DNA from 4 places in the Pseudonocardia sp. Ae505_Ps2 genome. Region 3 is predicted to be linked to each of the others. Evidence: predicted binding sites of a transcription regulator. Region 3 holds the regulator's gene; each other region holds the start of a gene.
What was found. The regulator LexA, encoded in region 3, represses DNA repair genes until DNA is damaged. The targets are predictions, from matches to a motif close to CGAACACGTGTTCG.

Region 1 (4,338 bases), 750 kb from region 3:
CTCGGCTACGCCATCCCGATGGACGGCCCGGTCGGCGACTTGATCTCGCGCACCGACATCAGCCCGATGCGGCCCGCGCACATCCACTTCCTGCTCGCCGTGCCCGGCTACGCACCGCTGATCACCCACCTGTTCCGGGAGGGCACCGAGTACCTCGACTCCGACGTCGTGTTCGGTGTGAAGCGCGAGCTCGTCGTGGCGTTCGACCGCCACGAGCCCGGCCCCACGCCGGACGGCGGGCACAGCGACACCCCCTGGTACGAGGCCCGCTACGACTTCGTGCTTCAGCCCGCCGGGTGAGACTCAGCGCCGCCCGACGACCAGCGCGGCCAGCCCGGTCGTCACCGGGACGGCGGCGACCAGACCGATGCTGCCCACCAGCGTCCGCACGATCTCGGTCGCCACGTCCTGGCTGGTCAGCACCTGCGTCACCCCGCCGGCGGCGACGGTGAACAACAGCAGCAGCGGCAGCGCCGCCCCGGCGTAGGCCAGCACCAGGGTGTTCACCGCGGACGCGACGTGGTCGCGGCCGATCCGCATCCCGGCGGCGAACAGCTCGCCCACGCTCATCCCCGGGTTCGCCGCGCCCAGCTCCCACACCGCGGACGCCTGGGTGACGGTGACGTCGTCCAGCGCCCCGAGCGCGCCGATCACCAGCCCGGCCAGCACCAGGCCGCGGGGGTCGATCGGTACGCCGGGGCCGAGCGTGCCGATCAGGGTGGCGGTGGTGTCGTCGAGCCCGGTGAGCCGGGAGGTGACGGTGAACAAGTAGCCGAGCAGCCCGATCAGGGCGAGCGAGGCCAGTGTGCCGAGCACCGCGCACGACGTCCGCGCGGTGAACCCGTGGGTCAGGTACAGCACCACGAACATGATCAGGCAGGCGCCGGTGACCGCGACCGCGAGCGGGGAGCCACCGGACAGGATCGCCGGCAGCACGAACCACAGCAGGATCACGAAGCTCAGCGCCAGGCTGACCAGCGCCGCGAACCCGCGCAGCCGTCCCAGCACGACGACGGCCAGGGCGAACGCCGCCGCCAGCCACCCCAGCGGGGCGCCGCGCTGGAAGTCGACGAGCTGGTAGGAGCCCGCGTCGTCGGGGTTGGCGCCCGACCACGACAGGGTGACCGGGTCGCCCACCGCGAACCGCGGTGTCGACGGCTCGTTCGGCACCAGCTGCACCAGGTCCCGTCCGGCACGGGGCCCGTCGGACAGCGCGACCGTCACCCCGGTGCAGCGACGGTCCCCGGCGCCGGGGGAGCAGTCCGCGACCTGCACCGTGGTGACGGTGCCGTGCACCTGCTGGGTGGGCGGGATCTCCGGGACCGGGGTCGCCCCCGGCCACAGCAGGGCCACCCCGGCGAGCGTCGCGAGCACGCACGGCACGAGCAGCGCGACGAGCAGCCGCCGCACCCGTCGTCCGGCCGGGGACGCGGCGCCGTGCCCGTGGCCGTGGCCGTGTCCCTGCTCGTGTCCCTGGCCGTGTGCCGCGCTGGGTCCCTCTCGGTGTCCCGCGCTGTGTCCGTCTCGGTGTCCTTCCCCGAGTCCCGCGCCGTGGTCGTGCCCGGTGGCGGGCGGTGCCGGCGCGCCGGTCGTGGTGCCGGGCCCCGCCGCGCCGGGGCAGTCGCCCCAGCCGCCCGGGTGCCCGGCGCGGGGGATCGGACCGGTCTCGGCGCTGTCGTCGGTGCTGTTGTCGGTGCCGCCGGTGGGGCCCGGCGCGGCACGTCCTGCCGGTGCGGGGGAGGCGCCGTTCTCCTCGCGGGACGGACGGCGCGGGGCGGGTGGCCGGGTGCCCGGTGTCCGCCGGGCCCGGTGCTGCGCCGGTTCTGCCGGGAACAGGTGCCCGCCGGAGGCGCCCGGTGCCCGGTCCTCGGCGCGCCGCCGTCCCCCCGTCCGCGGAGCGGTGGGCCGGCCGCCGTCCGTCCGCGGAGCGCTGGGCCGGCCGCCGTCGGGGGCGGACGGGTCGCGCGGGACGGGCGGGGGCGGGGGCACCTCCGCATCCTTGCAAACGATCTTCGGCCTGCGGGGTGCCGTTCGCCCGGACGCGACCGCCCGGCGACGACCGGTTGTCCGTCGTTCGAACTTGTGTTCGACTGGAGCGGTGCGATGGGACGGACAGCAGGTCGGGGCGGACGGGGTCGGACACGCGACGGCGCTGCCGGGGATGCGGGGGTTGCTGCACTCGGTGCGCACCCCCGGGTTCGCGGACACGGTGTTCCACGAGGTCGAGGCGCGCTCGGTGCTCAACCGGGTGCCGTCGTCGTCGCCGGTGCCGTTCGGGTGGACGGTCAACCCCTACCGCGGCTGCTCGCACGCCTGCACCTACTGCCTCGTCCCGGACACCCCGGTGCTCACCGCCGACGGCCGGTCCCGGCCCATCGGGGAGCTGCGCCCGGGTGACGAGGTGGTCGGCACCCTCGCCGACGGCGGCGGGCGGCGCCGGTTCGTCCGCACCCCGGTGCTCGCGCGCTGGTCGACCCGGCGCCGGGCGCAGGAGGTGACCCTCGACGACGGCACTGTGCTCGTCACCTCCGCCGAACACCGTTTCCTCACCACCACCGGCTGGGCACACGTGCGCCCGGGGCGCTGCCGTTCCTCGGCGGACCGGCCGCACCTGACACCGGGGACGGCACTGGTCGGGCCCGGTGCGGCCGCGGTCCCGGGCGGGCCCCGGCCCGAGGGGTACGCCGAGGGCTGGCTCTGCGGGCTGGTCCGGGCCGACGCGGTGCGCGGGCGGGTGCGGGCCGAGCCGTTCCCGACCGGCTGGGTGGAGCTGGAGGCGCTCGCCCGCGCCCACCACCTGCTGACCGCGCGGCCGGTGCCCGTGGCCGCCGGGATGCTCGCGGCGCCCGCACCGTCGCCGACGGCCTGGCCGCACCGGCCCGCCCGTGGCTGGTCGGCCGGCTTCGTCGGCGGGATCGTCGACGCCTGCGGTGAGGTCTCCGCCGGGGTGTTGCGGATCGTGCCCGGCGAGGAGACGCTCGCCCGCGCCTGCGTCGACGCGCTGCGGCGGCTCGGGTTCCGGGTGGCCTCGGAGCCGTCGGCCCGGCCCGGGGTGCGGGCGCTGCGGGTGCTGGGCGGGGTCGCCGAGCAGCTGCGGCTGGTCGCGGTGACCGACCCGGCCGTGGCCCGGATGCGTGACGTCGGCGGAGCCCGCGTCGAGGAGCCGCCCGGGGGAGCGCCGCGGGTGGTGTCGATCCGCGACACCGGCACCCTGCGTCCGATGGTCGACATCACCACCGGCACCGGTGACTTCGTCGCCGCCGGGGTGGTCAGCCACAACTGCTTCGCCCGCAACACCCACACCTACCTGGACCTGGACGCCGGCGCGGACTTCGACTCCCAGATCGTGGTCAAGGTGAACGTCGCCCGGGTGCTGGAGCGGGAGCTGGCCCGGCCGTCGTGGCGGCGCGAGCACGTCGCGATGGGCACCAACACCGACCCCTACCAACGGGCGGAGGGCCGCTACCGGCTGATGCCGGGGGTGATCGGCGCACTGGCCCGCTCCGGCACGCCGTTCTCCGTCCTGACCAAGGGCACCGTGCTGGGCCGGGACCTGCCGCAGCTCGCGGCCGCGAACGCCGATGTGCGCGTCGGCACCGGGGTGTCGATCGCGCTGCTGGACCGGGAGCTGCAGTCGCACCTGGAGCCGGGCACGCCGAGCCCGCGGGCCCGGCTCGACCTCGTCCGCCGGATCACCGACGCGGGCCTGCCCTGCGGGGTCATGGTGGCCCCGGTGCTGCCGTGGCTGACCGACTCCACCGAGGCCCTCGACGCACTGCTGGGCGAGATCGCCGCCGCCGGGGCGAGCCGGGCCACGGTCCTCGCGCTGCACCTGCGCCCCGGGACCCGGGAGTGGTTCCTGGCCTGGCTGGGGCGGACCCACCCCGCGCTGCTGCCGCGCTACGCGCGGCTCTACCGCGGCGGGGCCTACGCCACACCGGACTACCGCAGGGCCCTGGCCCGGCGGGTCTCCCCGCTGCTGGCCCGGCACGGCCTGGACCGGCCCGAACCGAACCCGCGGGACCCGGGGTGGACCCGGCAGCCGGTCGCGCCGGTGCGGCCACCGGACCCGGACGCGGGGCAGCTGAGCCTGCTGTGAGGCGGCGCCGGAAACCTGGTGGCAGGCGGCCCGGGTGGTGCCGATAGCCTTGACCGCCGTGATGCGAACCCACCCCGTCGGCACCCTGCGTGCCGAGAACGCCGGCCAGACCGTGACCCTCGCCGGATGGGTGGCCCGCCGCCGCGATCACGGTGGCGTGATCTTCATCGACCTGCGGGACCGCTCCGGATCGGCCCAGGTGGTGTTCCGCGAGGGCGAGATGGCCGAGCGGGCGCACC
Region 2 (4,338 bases), 2.6 Mb from region 3:
GGCCGACCAAGGGCGCCGTGGTCGCCGAGGCCCTGCGCCGGCTCGGGCACCCGTCCGGTGCCGACGAGCCGTTGATGGTCGGCGACCGGCTGCACGACGTCGAGGGCGCCGCCGAGCACGGCCTGCGCTGCGTCGGCGCGGGCTGGGGCTACGCCGAGCCCGGTGAGCTGGTCGCGGCGGGCGCGGACACCGTCTACGACTCCGCGGACGAGCTCCGGGTCGCCCTGCTGAGCCGAACGGGTGGTCCGACAGGGCGGGACGGCGCATCCGCGGCGACCCTCCCCCGGCAGTCCCTCAGCTGAGACCCGGCCGGGCAGCCCCCTCCGTCCGACCCGTGCCGGGGACGCGGACGGGCCGATATACACCGGACATGACGGTCGTCGCGCTGTACCGGTACCCGGTCAAGTCCATGCTCGGTGAGTCCCTGACCCGGGCCACCGTCAGCGGGCGGGGGTTGCTGGGCGACCGCGCCTATGCGGTGCTCGACACCGAGACCGGGAGCATCGCCAGCGCCAAGGTGCCCAGGCGCTGGCTCGGACTGCTCGGCTTCGCGGCCCGGTTCGTCGCCGAGCCGGTGCCCGGGGAGCCGCTGCCGCCGGTCGAGATCACCTTCCCGGACGGCTCGGTCCTGCGCAGCGACGACGAGGGCCTGGACACCGCGCTGTCGGCCGCGCTCGGGCGGGACGTGTCGCTGGTCTCGGTCCCGCCGGAGGGCAGCCACTTCGAGGAGCTGTGGCCCGACATCGAGGGCCTCACCCCGCAGCAGCTCGCCCCGCGCGCGCTCATCGACGCCACGACGACCCGGCACGAGGACTCCGGCGAGGCCATCAGCCGGTTCGACATCTCCGCGTTCGGGGCGCCGGGCACGTTCTTCGACCTGTCGTCGCTGCACGTGCTCACCGAGTCCACCCTCGACCGGCTCCGCGAGCTCGCGCCGGAGGCGACCTTCGACGCGCTGCGCTACCGGCCGAACATCGTGCTCCGCGCCGACTCATCCCCCGACGGCGGCCACGGCTTCGTCGAGAACGACTGGCCGGGCAGCACGTCGACGATCGGCGAGGAGGTCCGGGTCTCCTTCTCCTTCGCCACCATGCGGTGCGTCATGACGACGCTCCCCCAGGGCGACCTGCCCGACGACCCGGACACCCTGCGCACGATCGCGAAGCACAACCGCATCGAGATCCCGCAGATCGGCGGGGTCTGGGCGTGCGCGGGCGTGTACGCCGAGGTCGCCGCGGGCGGGGAGATCGCCGTCGGCGACCCGCACACCGCCCCCGCCCCGGCCTGACCCGCGCCGCGCCCGCCCGACCGACGGTGCGCCGCGACGGCGGCGGTCGTCGAGATGCAGCTCAGCGGGGTACGGGGCACCCTCGGGCCCCGCTGAGCTGCATCTCGGCGCGTGGACGCCACTCCGGCAGTGTTCGCAGAGCGAACACTTGTGCGTCTGTCGTACGCCGCGTACCGTCGTCGGCGACGGAGGTGAGTGATGGACAAGGTGGTGGCATCCGCCGCGGAGGCGGTCGCCGACATCGGCGACGGGGCGTCGCTCGCGGTCGGCGGGTTCGGCATGTCCGGGGTTCCGACGGTGCTGATCGCGGCGCTGCTGGAACAGGGCGCGACGGACCTGGAGACGATCTCGAACAACCTGGGCGTCGACGGCTTCGGCCTGGGCACCCTGCTCGCCGCCGGGCGCATCCGGCGCACGATCGGCTCCTACGTCGGCAACAACAAGGAGTTCGCCCGCCAGTACCTCGCCGGCGAGCTGGAGCTGGAGCTGACCCCGCAGGGCACCCTCGCCGAGCGACTGCGGGCCGGCGGCGCGGGCATCCCGGCGTTCTACACCCCGGCCGGGGTCGGCACGCTGGTCGCCGAGGGCGGGCTGCCCTGGCGCTACGCGGCCGACGGCTCGGTCGCCGTCGAGTCCCCGGCGAAGGAGACCCGCGAGTTCGACGGCGTGACCTACGTCCTCGAGCGTGCCCTCACCCCGGACTTCGCGCTGGTCCACGCCTGGAAGGGCGACCGGCACGGCAACCTGGTGTTCCGGCGCGCGGCGCGCAACTTCAACCCGGACTGCGCCGCGGCCGGGCGGACGACGATCGCCCAGGTCGAGCACCTGGTCGAGCCCGGGGAGATCGACCCCGACGAGGTCCACACCCCCGGCATCCACGTGCACCGCGTGCTGCACGTCCCCGACGTCGAGAAGCCGGTCGAGTTCAGGACGGTGCGTTGACCATGGCCCTCAACCGTGACGAGATGGCCGCCCGGGTCGCGGCGGAGCTGCCCGACGGCGCGTACGTCAACCTCGGCATCGGCATGCCGACCCTGGTCCCCGGGCACATCCCCGAGGGCCGGACGGTCGTGCTGCACTCGGAGAACGGGATCCTCGGCGTCGGCCCCTACCCCACCGACGACGAGGTCGACCCCGACCTCATCAACGCCGGCAAGGAGACCGTCACCGTCGCCGCCGGTGCCGCCTTCTTCGGCTCCGCCGAGAGCTTCGGCCAGATCCGGGCCGGGAAGCTCGACGTGGCCGTCCTGGGCGGGATGGAGGTCGCCGCGAACGGCGATCTCGCGAACTGGGCGATCCCCGGCAAGATGATCAAGGGGATGGGCGGCGCGATGGACCTCGTCCACGGCGCGCGCTCGGTGATCGTGATGATGGACCACGTCTCCAAGGACGGGTCCCCCAAGATCGTGGAGCGGTGCTCGCTGCCGATCACCGGCCTCGGCTGCGTCACGAAGATCGTCACCGACCTGGCCGTGATCGACGTGACGCCGGACGGGCTCGCACTGGTCGAGACCGCGCCCGGCGTCACCGCCGACGAGGTCCGGGAGAAGACCGGCGCTCCGCTGCGCTGACCCCGACCCGCTGCACCGACGGCCGCCCCGCCGGGTCCACGCCGGCCCCGCCGGGCGCGCCCCCTCGGTCGCGTCCGGCGGCGGCGCGGCCCTCAGGCGGGCGCGCCCGGCGTGACCGGCAGCCGGGACAGGCCCCGGACCAGCGTCGACTCGCGGTAGACGAGCTCCGAGGGGTCGACGGCCAGCGCCAGGTCCGGTCGCTGCGCGATGAGCTTGCCGATCGCCACCCGCCCCTCGGTGCGGGCCAGCTGCGCGCCCAGGCAGAAGTGGATGCCGTGCCCGAAGAACACCCCGGACGAGGAGTCCCGGGTGATGTCGAGGCGATCCGGGTCCGCCAGCCACTCCGGGTCCCGGTTCGCCGCGGCGAGCCCCAGCATCACGGTCGATCCGGCGGGGATGGTCACCCCGGAGTACTCGACGTCCTCGCTGGCGAAGCGCATCGGGGCGTTGGAGACCGGGGACTCGAAGCGCAGGAACTCCTCCACCGCCGAGTTGATCAGCGACGGGTCGGCCTTCAGCCGGGCGTGCTGCTCGGGGTGGGTCAGCAGGGCGAGCACGCCGTTGCCGATCAGGTTGACCGTGGTCTCGTGCCCGGCGATGAGCAACAGGGTCGCCATCGCGACGAGCTCCTCGGAGGACAGCCGGTCGCCGTCGGCGTCGCTGACGGCGAGCAGGCCGGAGAGCAGGGCGTCGTCGGGCTCGGTGCGCTTGCGCTCGATCAGCTCGGCGAGGTAGCCGTTCAGGCTGCCCATCGCGGCGAACTTCTCCTCCTGCGGGGAGTCGTCGACCAGCACCGACGACCACGCGGAGAACTTGTCGCGGTCCTCGGCGGGCACGCCCAGCAGCTCGCAGATGACCAGCACCGGGACGAGGAACGCGTACTGGCGCATGAGGTCGACGGGGCCCTCGGCAGGCAGCGCGTCGAGCAGCTCCTGGGTGATCTCCTCGACCCTGGGCTGCAGGTCGTTCATCCGCCGCACGGTGAACGAGCGGCCGACGAGCTTGCGCAGCCGGGTGTGGTCCGGCGGGTCCATCAGGATCATCATCGGGATCGGCGCGGCCGGCTGGCCCTCGCGCTGGTCGGCGGGCAGCGTGTACCGCCAGTCCTTGCTCAGCCGCGGGTCGACGAACGCGGCGCGGACGTCGGCGTACCGGCTGATCAGCCACACCTTCCCGTCCGGAAGTGCGAGCTCCCGCACCCGCTCCTCGGTGCGCAGGGCCGCGTAGGCGGGGTGCGGGTCGGTCCAGAAGTCGCCCGAGAACAGGTCGTGCGTCTCGGTGCCGGTGGTGGTCAGCGCCATGGGTCCATCGTGCCAGCCGGTGGTAAGCGAGCGCTTACGTCAATCGTGTGACGGAGCACGCAGCCGGGTCGAGATCGATGTCGGCCGGCGACGGCCGGCCGAGGACGACCGACGCGGCCAGCGCGGCCAGCGCCGGCGCGGACTCGATGCCCGACCCGCCCTGCCCAGCGACGAAGAA
Region 3 (4,338 bases):
CCAGCTCACCGACGCCGGGGTTCTGGTGCAGGACGCGTTGTTCGCGACGCTGGACCCGACCACCCGCAAGGCACAGACGCCCGACGGGCACGACTACACCCTCACCGACACCGTCGGGTTCGTGCGGCACCTGCCGCACCAGCTCGTCGAGGCGTTCCGCTCCACGCTGGAGGAGGCCGCCCGGGCCGACCTGCTGGTGCACGTCGTCGACGGGTCCGACCCGCTGCCCGACGACCAGATCGCCGCGGTCCGTCAGGTGCTCGTCGAGGTGGGGGAGGCCGCGGGCGACACGATGCCCCCCGAGCTGCTCGTGATCAACAAGATCGACGCGGCCGGTGACCTCGCGCTGGCCCGGCTGCGGCACGCCCAGCCGGACGCCGTGTTCGTCTCGGCACACAGCGGCACCGGGATCGACCGGCTCCGCGAGCACATCGCCGAGCGCCTGCCGCGCCCGGACTACGAGGTCGACCTCCTGCTGCCCTACACCGAGGGTGCGCTGGTCGCGCGGCTGCACGACGACGGCGAGATCCTCGCCGAGTCCCACACCGCCGACGGCACCCGGATCCGGGCGCGGGTGAAGCCGGAGCTGGGCACCGCGGTGCTGCCGTTCGCGGTGGCGGGCTCTGCCGTCCCGATCGGGACCGGCGCCGACCTGCCGGCGACGGCAGCGGGCCACTGAATGGGCGGCCGGGTGGGCGGCCGCGTCCGGGGGTCGTGGCCCGCCGCCTGACCATTGTCGTCTGCCTGACCACTGTCCTCTGCCTGGCCGGTGCGCTCACGGGTGCGGCCGCGCCGCCGCCCGGGGCGCACCCGGTCTGCACCGTCGACGATCCGCGGCTGGCGGAGCTGTCCGGGCTGGTCGCGCAGGGCCCGCCCGGCGGAGCCCCGCAGCGGTACCACGCGATCGTCGACGGCGGGGGGACCGCGCGGACGTTCACCCTGGACCCGTCCGGCTGCGCAGTCACCGGAACCCGGCAGGCCGACGTCCCGGTCACCGACGTCGAGGACCTCGGGCTCGGGCCGGGCGGGGATCTCTGGCTCGCCGACACCGGTGACAACGGGGCACAGCGTGGCTCGGTCCGGCTCGTCGTGCTGCCCCCGGCCGGGCCGCCACGCGTGTACGACCTGGACTATCCGGACGGTCCGCGCGACGTCGAGGCGCTGCTGGTCGGCGACGACGGCGTGCCCCTGCTGGTGGACAAGACCACCGGGGCCGCCGGGGTGTACCGACCCGACGCACCGCTGCGCGAGGGCGGGGGCCCGGTCCCGCTGCGTCGGGTGGCACAGGTCGTGCTGCCCTGGTCGGGCACCGGTGGCGGGCCGCTCGGGGCTGCCGGATCCCGCACGATCACCGGCGGCGGGGTCTCACCGACCGGGGCCGACGGCGGACGCGCCGCCGTGCTGCGGACCTACACCGACGCGTGGGTGTTCCCGCTGCCCGTCGGCGGACCGGCGACGGCCGACGTGCTGGTCGCGGCGCTGGGCGGGGCACCACTGCCGGTGCCGTTGCCGGACGAGGCCCAGGGCGAGGCGATCGCCCCGGACGGCCGGGGTGCATTGCACTCCGGCAGCGAGGCCCGGGGCCCGACCGCGGCGGCGATCACCGTCGTCCCGGGCGCGGTGCCCGCGGCGACCGGCCCACGGGCACCGGTCGTGGCCCAGCCCGCCGAGGTGCCGGAGTACCGCACGTACCCGTCGTGGCTGCCCGCCGCGGGCGGGGCGGCGGTGCTCGCGGTGCTGCTGGTGACCGGTGCCGTCGCGATGTCCCTGCACGGACGGCGCCGCCGGTCCCGCTGACCGCGGGAACCGGGCGCCGCCGAGGAGGTCAGAGGCGGCGCAGGACCGCCACGACGCGGCCGAGGATCGACGCGTCGTCACCCGGGATCGGGTCGTAGGCGTCGTTCGCCGGCATCAGCCAGATGTGCCCGTCCTTGCGGCGGAACGTCTTCACCGTCGCCTCGCCGTCGATCATCGCGGCCACGATCTCGCACTGCTCGGCCACCGGCTGCTGACGCACGACGACCCAGTCGCCGTCGGTGATCGCGGCGTCGACCATCGAGTCACCCTTGACGTTGAGCAGGAACAGCGTGCCCTCGCCGACGATCTCGCGCGGCAGCGGGAACACGTTCTGCACGGCCTGCTCGGCCAGGATCGGGCCACCGGCGGCGATGTCGCCGATGAGCGGCACGAACGCCGGCGCCGGCCGCGCGGAACGCAGCTCGGCGGTGTCGGCGTCGGAGTCCGACCCGTCGGTGCCGGCGATCTGCTCCGGGCTGCGGACGTCGACCGCGCGGGTGCGGTTCGGGTCGCGCCGGAGGAAGCCCTTGCGCTCCAGGGTCCGGAGCTGGTGGTGCACCGACGAGGTGGACGTGAGGCCTACCGCGTCACCGATCTCGCGGACGCTGGGCGGGTAGCCGTACCGGTCCACCCAGTCCCGGATGACGGCCAGGACCTTCTTCTGCCGCGGGGTCAGGCCGCGGGTGTCGGTCGCGGGGTCGGGGAACTCCCGGACCGTCGCGGATCCCCGGTCCGCGGCGGTGCCGGTCACGCCGGGACCACCGTGTCCGGTGTCGTCCGCTGCCATCGCATTCGCCTCCTCGGGGTACTTACGGCGACGACCCTAGCCGTCGCGGGCCCGTTCGCCAAACATGCGTTCGAAGTCGCCCGGGGCGTGTCGTGGATTCCGTCGGGCCGTGGTGGTAGAACATCGCACAGGCGTTCGATCGAACACCGGTTCGATCGGTCTGGTTCGATCGGATGCCGTCCGCGTCGCCGTCCGGCCGCGCGGGGCGACCGGCAGCGGGAACGGCAGTGGGGGTGGCGATCGTGGACGCAGCGGTCATCGGGGGTATGACGGTCATCGGACGGGCTCCGGTCGGCACCGCGGCCGGCGCGGTGCGGCCCGTGCCGACGCCGGGTCCCGTGCGCCGCGTGGTGGCGGCGGTGGGTGTCCTGCTGGCCTCGGCGGCCGCGGTCGTCGCGCTCGGGGTGGTCGCCGACGTCGCCGCCCACGGCCCGGCCGTGCCGCCCGCGGTCGGCGCGCCACGCTGAGAGCGTCTCCGGCACGTGCGGTGACCTGCGGAGACGCGGTTGTTGTCGGTGTCGGGTGCTACACCGCTCGTACGCCCGTTCGACCGGGCTCGGGGAAGGGCCGGTCGGGAGCGGGGGAGACGAGACCGCCCGGGGGACGGGCGGTCCGACGGCAGGAGGAACCATGCGAGAGCTCGACGAGCGGATCCGCGACCACGGCGCGGTCGGCTGCCTGACCGGTGCCCCCGCGCCCGGCACCCCCACCTCGCGCGCCCGGCGCGCCGCCCGGGAGCGGGTGCGGGCGGCGGAGGGTGTGGCCGGTCCGGCCGGTGCCGGCTCGTCGGCCGTCGCGCGCGCCGCGCACCGGTGGGCCGCCCACGGTGCACGGGAGCGCGCACTGACCGAGTCGGTCGCGCGGCACCCCGCCGCCCGTTCCGGGCGCGCCACGGCGTCCGGTGTCTCGGCAGCCGGTGTCTCGGTGCCTGGTGTCCCGGTGCCTGGTGTCCCGGTGCCTGGTGTCCCGGTGCCTGGTGTCCCGGTACCTGGTGTCCCGGTGCCTGGTGTCTCGGCGCCCGGTGTTCCGACGTCCGGTCCGACGGCGCCTGGTCCGACGGCTCACGGTCCGACGGCTCACGGGCGTGCGGCCCGGACCGCGGCACCGGTCGGTCCGGCGGTCCCGCGTGGCGTCACCGGTGGTCCGAACGTCGCGGTCCGGACGCCCCGCTGCACCACCTCGGCGCCGGGCTCCACGGCGACCCTGGTGCGGCCCGCCCGGGTCGCGGCGCCGTCCGGTCCGCGGTCGGTGGCCGTGCCGGCGCCGCGCACGGTCCGTCCGCTGGACCGGCGTTGCCTGGTCCCGGCCCGCCCCCGCCCGGCCCGCAGCCGGGTCCGCGGGCGCCTGGAGCGGTTCCTGACCGGGGTCGCGGTGCTGCTGTGCGCCACGACCGCGGTGGTGGCGCTCGGGCTGCTGGGCGACGCGGCGGCGGGCTGGAACGCCCCCGCGGCCGCCGTGCCGTCGGTCGGTGCCGTGCGCTGAGGAGTGTCGGGGCCGCGGTGCGGTCTCGTGGGCTGGGCCGGTGGCCCGGAGTGGTGCCGGCGTGTCCGGCCCGGGTCATGCAGTGGTGCGGTGCCGACGTGTCGGGCTCCCGGGGCGGAGCCGGTCGGGCGTGCCGTGGTGCGGTGCCGGCGCGGCGACCGTGGTCACGGCGGTGGCGGTGCGGTGACGGTGTGGAGCGATCCGGCGCCGTGTCGGCGTCGCATCGGGTGACGGCATGCGCCGGGCCGGCACGCGGATGTCGGGCGGCGGTC
Region 4 (4,338 bases), 350 kb from region 3:
AGTGCGGTCACGCCGACCATCATGCGGGTGGGGTCCGACAGTCACCCGCCGAGCACCCGCCGAGCTCCCGTCGGACCGGGCGTGACCTGCGAGGTCAGCGGGCGGCGTCGGCCCTGGTACGGGGCCAGACCTCCGCGGCGTCCTCGGCCGGGAACTCCGCGACGACCGCCGCGACCGTCCAGACCATCGACGCCAGGAAGTCCACGCCCAGGGCGTCGACGTAGTGCGAGGTCTCGCGGGCGTCGGCCGGGTCGACGAGCGGGGCGATGGTGTAGCGCGCCCGGGCCGCGTAGCGCGGGCCCAGGTTCTGCCCGATCCAGGCCAGTGCCCGCTCGGAGCGGTCGTCGTGGTCGACCAGCGCGGCGCGGGCGGCGTCGTACCAGTCGGCCAGCACCAGGAAGGCCAGCGACCAGCCGGGCGGCGTGGTGTCCGGCGGCACGTCCCGGTCGACCGCGGTCAGCCGGCGCACGGCGAACCGGGCCGGATCGGGCCCCGGCGCGGCGAGCGTCTCGCGGACCGCCCCGGCCAGCACGTCGGACACCATGCGGTAGGCGTTCCGCAGCTCCGCGTCGTCCGCGCCCGCCGACCTGCGTGCGTTCGGGGTCGTCCCCGCCATGTCCACCGTCCTCCGCTCGTGTGGCCGGGCCGGAGCGTAACGCCCTGGCGCACGGCGGCCGTCGCACGGCAGCATCCGTCCGTGACCGCCGCACCCGACGCCGTCTCCCCGCCCCAGAACCCCGCGCAGCCCCGGCTGCTGACGGTTCTCGCGATGGTGCAGGTGCTCGGTGGACGTGGCGATGAACCTGGCCGGTGCCGCCGCCGGAATCGTGGCCGGGGTGCTCGTGACGGTGTCGTCCTACGCGCTGCTCGGCGCGGTGGCGGTCGTGGTGACGGTGCCGTTCCTGCTGGTGGCGGTGCGTTCGGCCGGTGCGGGACGCCCGGCGGCCGGCTGAGCGAGACCCTCAGCGACGGCGCTGGTGGAGCCACCAGCGCACCAGCACGACCAGTGCGGACAGCAGCGCGAGCAGGGACACGATCTGCCACGCCAGTGGCGAGCCGATGCCGGTCGTCGCGAGGACCTCGTCGGCGACGTCGACCGGGACGGTGGCGAGCAGTTCGGACATATCACCCAGGCTACCTGCTCCGGGGCGTCATCGGGCGGACGCCGCACGGAACGGGTGACCCGTCTACCCTCGCGGACGTGCGACTGAGCCACTTCCGGGAACTGATGGAGGGCGAGTTCGGGCCGGTGCGGGCGGCGTCGCTGTCCCGCGACCACGTCTTCTCCGAGCTCGGCGGCCGGACCGTCGAGCAGGCGATCGAGGCCGGCGTCGACCTGCGCCGGATCTGGCGCGCGGTGTGCGCGGCCTACGAGGTCCCACCCGCACGGCGGTAGCGGCGTTCCGGGCGGTCGTGCTGACCGCTCGGCTCCCGTGGGCGCCCGGTCGGCGTGTCGCGGTGTCGGATCGAACGCGTGTTCGTCTACGGTTCCGGCAGGGCTTGCGGTACCGGTCCTGCGGCGTGGTGTCGGACGAGTTGTCCACAGGCGCCGATCCGGGCCCGAAACTGTCAGGGGTACCCCATACCGTTGTGGTGTGCCTCCCCGAAAGACACCAGCAGGACCCGACCGTCGACCACCAGCGAGGAGTCAAGAGATGTCCGCTCCGGACCGCGGCAAGGCGCTCGAACTCGCCCTCGCCCAGATCGAGAAGAACCACGGCAAGGGATCGGTGATGCGCCTGGGCGACCAGGCCCGCGTCCCGATCAGTGCCATCTCCACGGGCTCCATCGCGCTCGACGTCGCGCTCGGCGTCGGGGGCATCCCGCGCGGCCGGGTCGTCGAGATCTACGGCCCGGAGTCCAGCGGTAAGACCACGGTCGCGCTGCACTGCGTGGCGAGCGCGCAGGCCGCGGGCGGTGTCGCCGCGTTCATCGACGCCGAGCACGCGCTCGACCCGGAGTACGCCAAGGCGCTCGGTGTCGACACCGACGACCTGCTGGTCTCCCAGCCGGACACCGGTGAGCAGGCGCTGGAGATCGCGGACATGCTGATCCGCTCCGGCGCGCTCGACATCATCGTCATCGACTCGGTGGCCGCGCTCGTGCCGCGTGCCGAGATCGAGGGCGAGATGGGTGACAGCCACGTCGGTCTGCAGGCCCGGCTGATGAGCCAGGCGCTGCGGAAGATCACCGGTGCCCTCAGCAACTCCGGCACCACGGCGATCTTCATCAACCAGCTGCGCGAGAAGATCGGCGTGATGTTCGGGTCCCCGGAGACCACGACCGGTGGTAAGGCGCTGAAGTTCTACGCGTCGGTCCGCATGGACATCCGCCGCATCGAGACGCTGAAGGACGGAACCGACATGGTCGGCAGCCGGACCAGGGTCAAGGTCGTGAAGAACAAGGTGGCCCCGCCGTTCAAGCAGGCGGAGTTCGACGTGCTCTACGGCGTCGGCATCTCCAAGGAGGGTTCGCTGATCGACGTGGGCGTCGAGCAGGGGATCATCCGCAAGTCCGGCGCCTGGTACACCTACGAGGGCGACCAGATGGGGCAGGGCAAGGAGAACGCCCGCAAGTTCCTCAAGGAGAACCCGGACGTCGCCGCCGAGGTCGAGAAGCGCATCAAGGAGAAGCTGGGGATCGGCGCGGTCGTCGACGCCGAGGAGACCAGCCCGGTCGAGCCCCTCCCGGCCCCGGTCGACTTCTGAGCGTGACCGGCGACCACGACGGGTCCGGAGGCACGTCCGGACGGGACGGTGCGGAGCCGACCGGGCCCCGCACCGTCCCGCTCGACGACCTGTTCGGCGTGACCCCGTCGGGTGCCGACGCACCGGATCCGCCTGCGATCCGGACCGTCGATCCGACCGGCGACGAGCCGGGGGAGCCCGCTGCGGAGCCCTCGTCCGTCCCCGGGTGGGACACGAGTCCGCACCAGGTCTCCTTCGCGACGCTCAGCGGCACCGACGGGTCCCCCCCGACGATCACCGACCCGTCGGCGGCCCGGCCGACGGATCCGGCGGCCGACGCTGCGACGGACGGGGTGGCGGAGCCCGCCCCGGTCCGCAGGCTGACCTTCGACGACCCCGCCCCCGGCCCCGCTGCGGGCAGCGGCACGGACGGTGGTGGCGACGGATCCGGCGCGCCCCGCGTGGTCTCGTTCGAGGAGCTCTCGGGACGGGGCACACACCGCGGCGGAGCCCGCCGCGACCGTGCGACCCCCCGCCGGCGCCCGACCACCGCAGCGGCCGTGACCGGTGCGGGTACCGCGGCGGCCACGACCACTCCGCACGCCGCGGCCGACCTGTCCCGGAGCACCGGACCTGCTGGGCCGGGCACCGAAGCGACGGGCACCGAGAAGACGGGCGCCGCCTCCCGTGGCCGTCGTCGCGGCGAGGGTCGTGGCCGGGGGAGCCGCCGGAGCGAGGAGCGCACCCCGCGCGTCGAGACACCGCAGGAGCAGGAGAGCCGCGCCCGCGACATCTGCCTGCGCCTGCTCACCGACCGCGCCCGCACGGTCAAGGAACTCGGCGACGCGCTGCGCCGCAAGGAGATCCCCGACGAGGTCGCGCACCGCGTCCTCGAGCGGTTCGACGAGGTCGGCCTCGTCGACGACCAGGCCTTCGCCGAACAGTGGGTCCGGTCCCGGCACCGTCACCGCGGCCTCGGCAAGCGGGCGATCGCGATGGAGCTGCACCGCAAGGGCGTCGACCGCGAGATCGCCGACGAGGCACTCACCGGCATCGACGACGCCTCCGAACGTGACCGGGCCCGTGAGCTCGTCGTGCGGCGGTTGCGGAGCCTGCCCGTCGGGAGCCGCGAGGAGCGGCAGTCCAGTGCCCGCAAGCTGGTCGGCATGCTCGCGCGCAAGGGCTACGGCCCCGGGGTCGCCTACGGGGTGGTCAAGGAGGAGATCGCCGCCGCCGGTGCGGACGCCGACGAGCTGGGTGAGGCCCCGCCCGAGGACTGACCCGTCCCCGGCGGGACCCGCCGGCCGGTCACGACCGCAGGTACCAGGCGAACCAGTCGCGCATCGTCGGCGTGAGGTAGTGGGTCGGCGGCACCTGCTCGGCCGGGAACAGCGAGAACCCCTGCGGGGCGTGCCCGGGCCGGTCGTGGAAGTAGGTCCCGCTGACCCAGGCCGGGTTGATGTCCAGCTCCATGCCGCGGACCACCCCCGCGTCGGCGAGCAGCCTGCCCAGCGTGCACACCGACAGGGCCGGCCCGGCGACGTAGACCTCGGTGCCGTCGGCGGTCACGCCGAACCCGGAACGGTGGACGAACGCGTTCTGTCCGATCGTGCTGCCCCACTCCGCGGTGCCGCCCGTGGCGCACGTCGGG

Region 1: the regulator LexA is predicted to act here: its motif matches at 2,076-2,089, upstream of Ae505Ps2_RS23650 (intein-containing Rv2578c family radical SAM protein).
Region 2: the regulator LexA is predicted to act here: its motif matches at 1,430-1,443, upstream of Ae505Ps2_RS15490 (CoA transferase subunit A).
Region 4: the regulator LexA is predicted to act here: its motif matches at 1,468-1,481, upstream of recA (recombinase RecA).

What each region holds. Positions count from the first base shown of each region.
Region 1 covers NZ_MCIP01000001.1:5,051,051-5,055,388, reverse strand. The annotation lists gene Ae505Ps2_RS23660 (dioxygenase) at 1-300, shown strand, start outside; gene Ae505Ps2_RS23655 (YibE/F family protein) at 304-1,989, opposite strand; gene Ae505Ps2_RS23650 (intein-containing Rv2578c family radical SAM protein) at 2,099-4,099, shown strand; gene aspS (aspartate--tRNA ligase) at 4,158-4,338, shown strand, end outside.
Region 2 covers NZ_MCIP01000001.1:3,234,974-3,239,311, reverse strand. The annotation lists gene Ae505Ps2_RS15500 (HAD hydrolase-like protein) at 1-302, shown strand, start outside; gene Ae505Ps2_RS15495 (MOSC N-terminal beta barrel domain-containing protein) at 371-1,288, shown strand; gene Ae505Ps2_RS15490 (CoA transferase subunit A) at 1,487-2,230, shown strand; gene Ae505Ps2_RS15485 (3-oxoacid CoA-transferase subunit B) at 2,233-2,859, shown strand; gene Ae505Ps2_RS15480 (cytochrome P450) at 2,952-4,160, opposite strand; gene Ae505Ps2_RS15475 (FAD-dependent oxidoreductase) at 4,195-4,338, opposite strand, start outside.
Region 3 covers NZ_MCIP01000001.1:5,796,771-5,801,108, reverse strand. The annotation lists gene hflX (GTPase HflX) at 1-679, shown strand, start outside; gene Ae505Ps2_RS31465 (hypothetical protein) at 715-1,797, shown strand; gene lexA (transcriptional repressor LexA) at 1,826-2,584, opposite strand; gene Ae505Ps2_RS27010 (hypothetical protein) at 2,827-3,051, shown strand; gene Ae505Ps2_RS32205 (hypothetical protein) at 3,215-4,066, shown strand.
Region 4 covers NZ_MCIP01000001.1:5,446,792-5,451,129, reverse strand. The annotation lists gene Ae505Ps2_RS25360 (ATP-dependent helicase) at 1-23, opposite strand, end outside; gene Ae505Ps2_RS25355 (hypothetical protein) at 95-616, opposite strand; gene Ae505Ps2_RS32175 (hypothetical protein) at 786-953, shown strand; gene Ae505Ps2_RS32170 (hypothetical protein) at 963-1,124, opposite strand; gene Ae505Ps2_RS25350 (DUF3046 domain-containing protein) at 1,202-1,396, shown strand; gene recA (recombinase RecA) at 1,656-2,708, shown strand; gene Ae505Ps2_RS34320 (RecX family transcriptional regulator) at 2,711-3,967, shown strand; gene Ae505Ps2_RS25335 (hypothetical protein) at 3,996-4,338, opposite strand, start outside.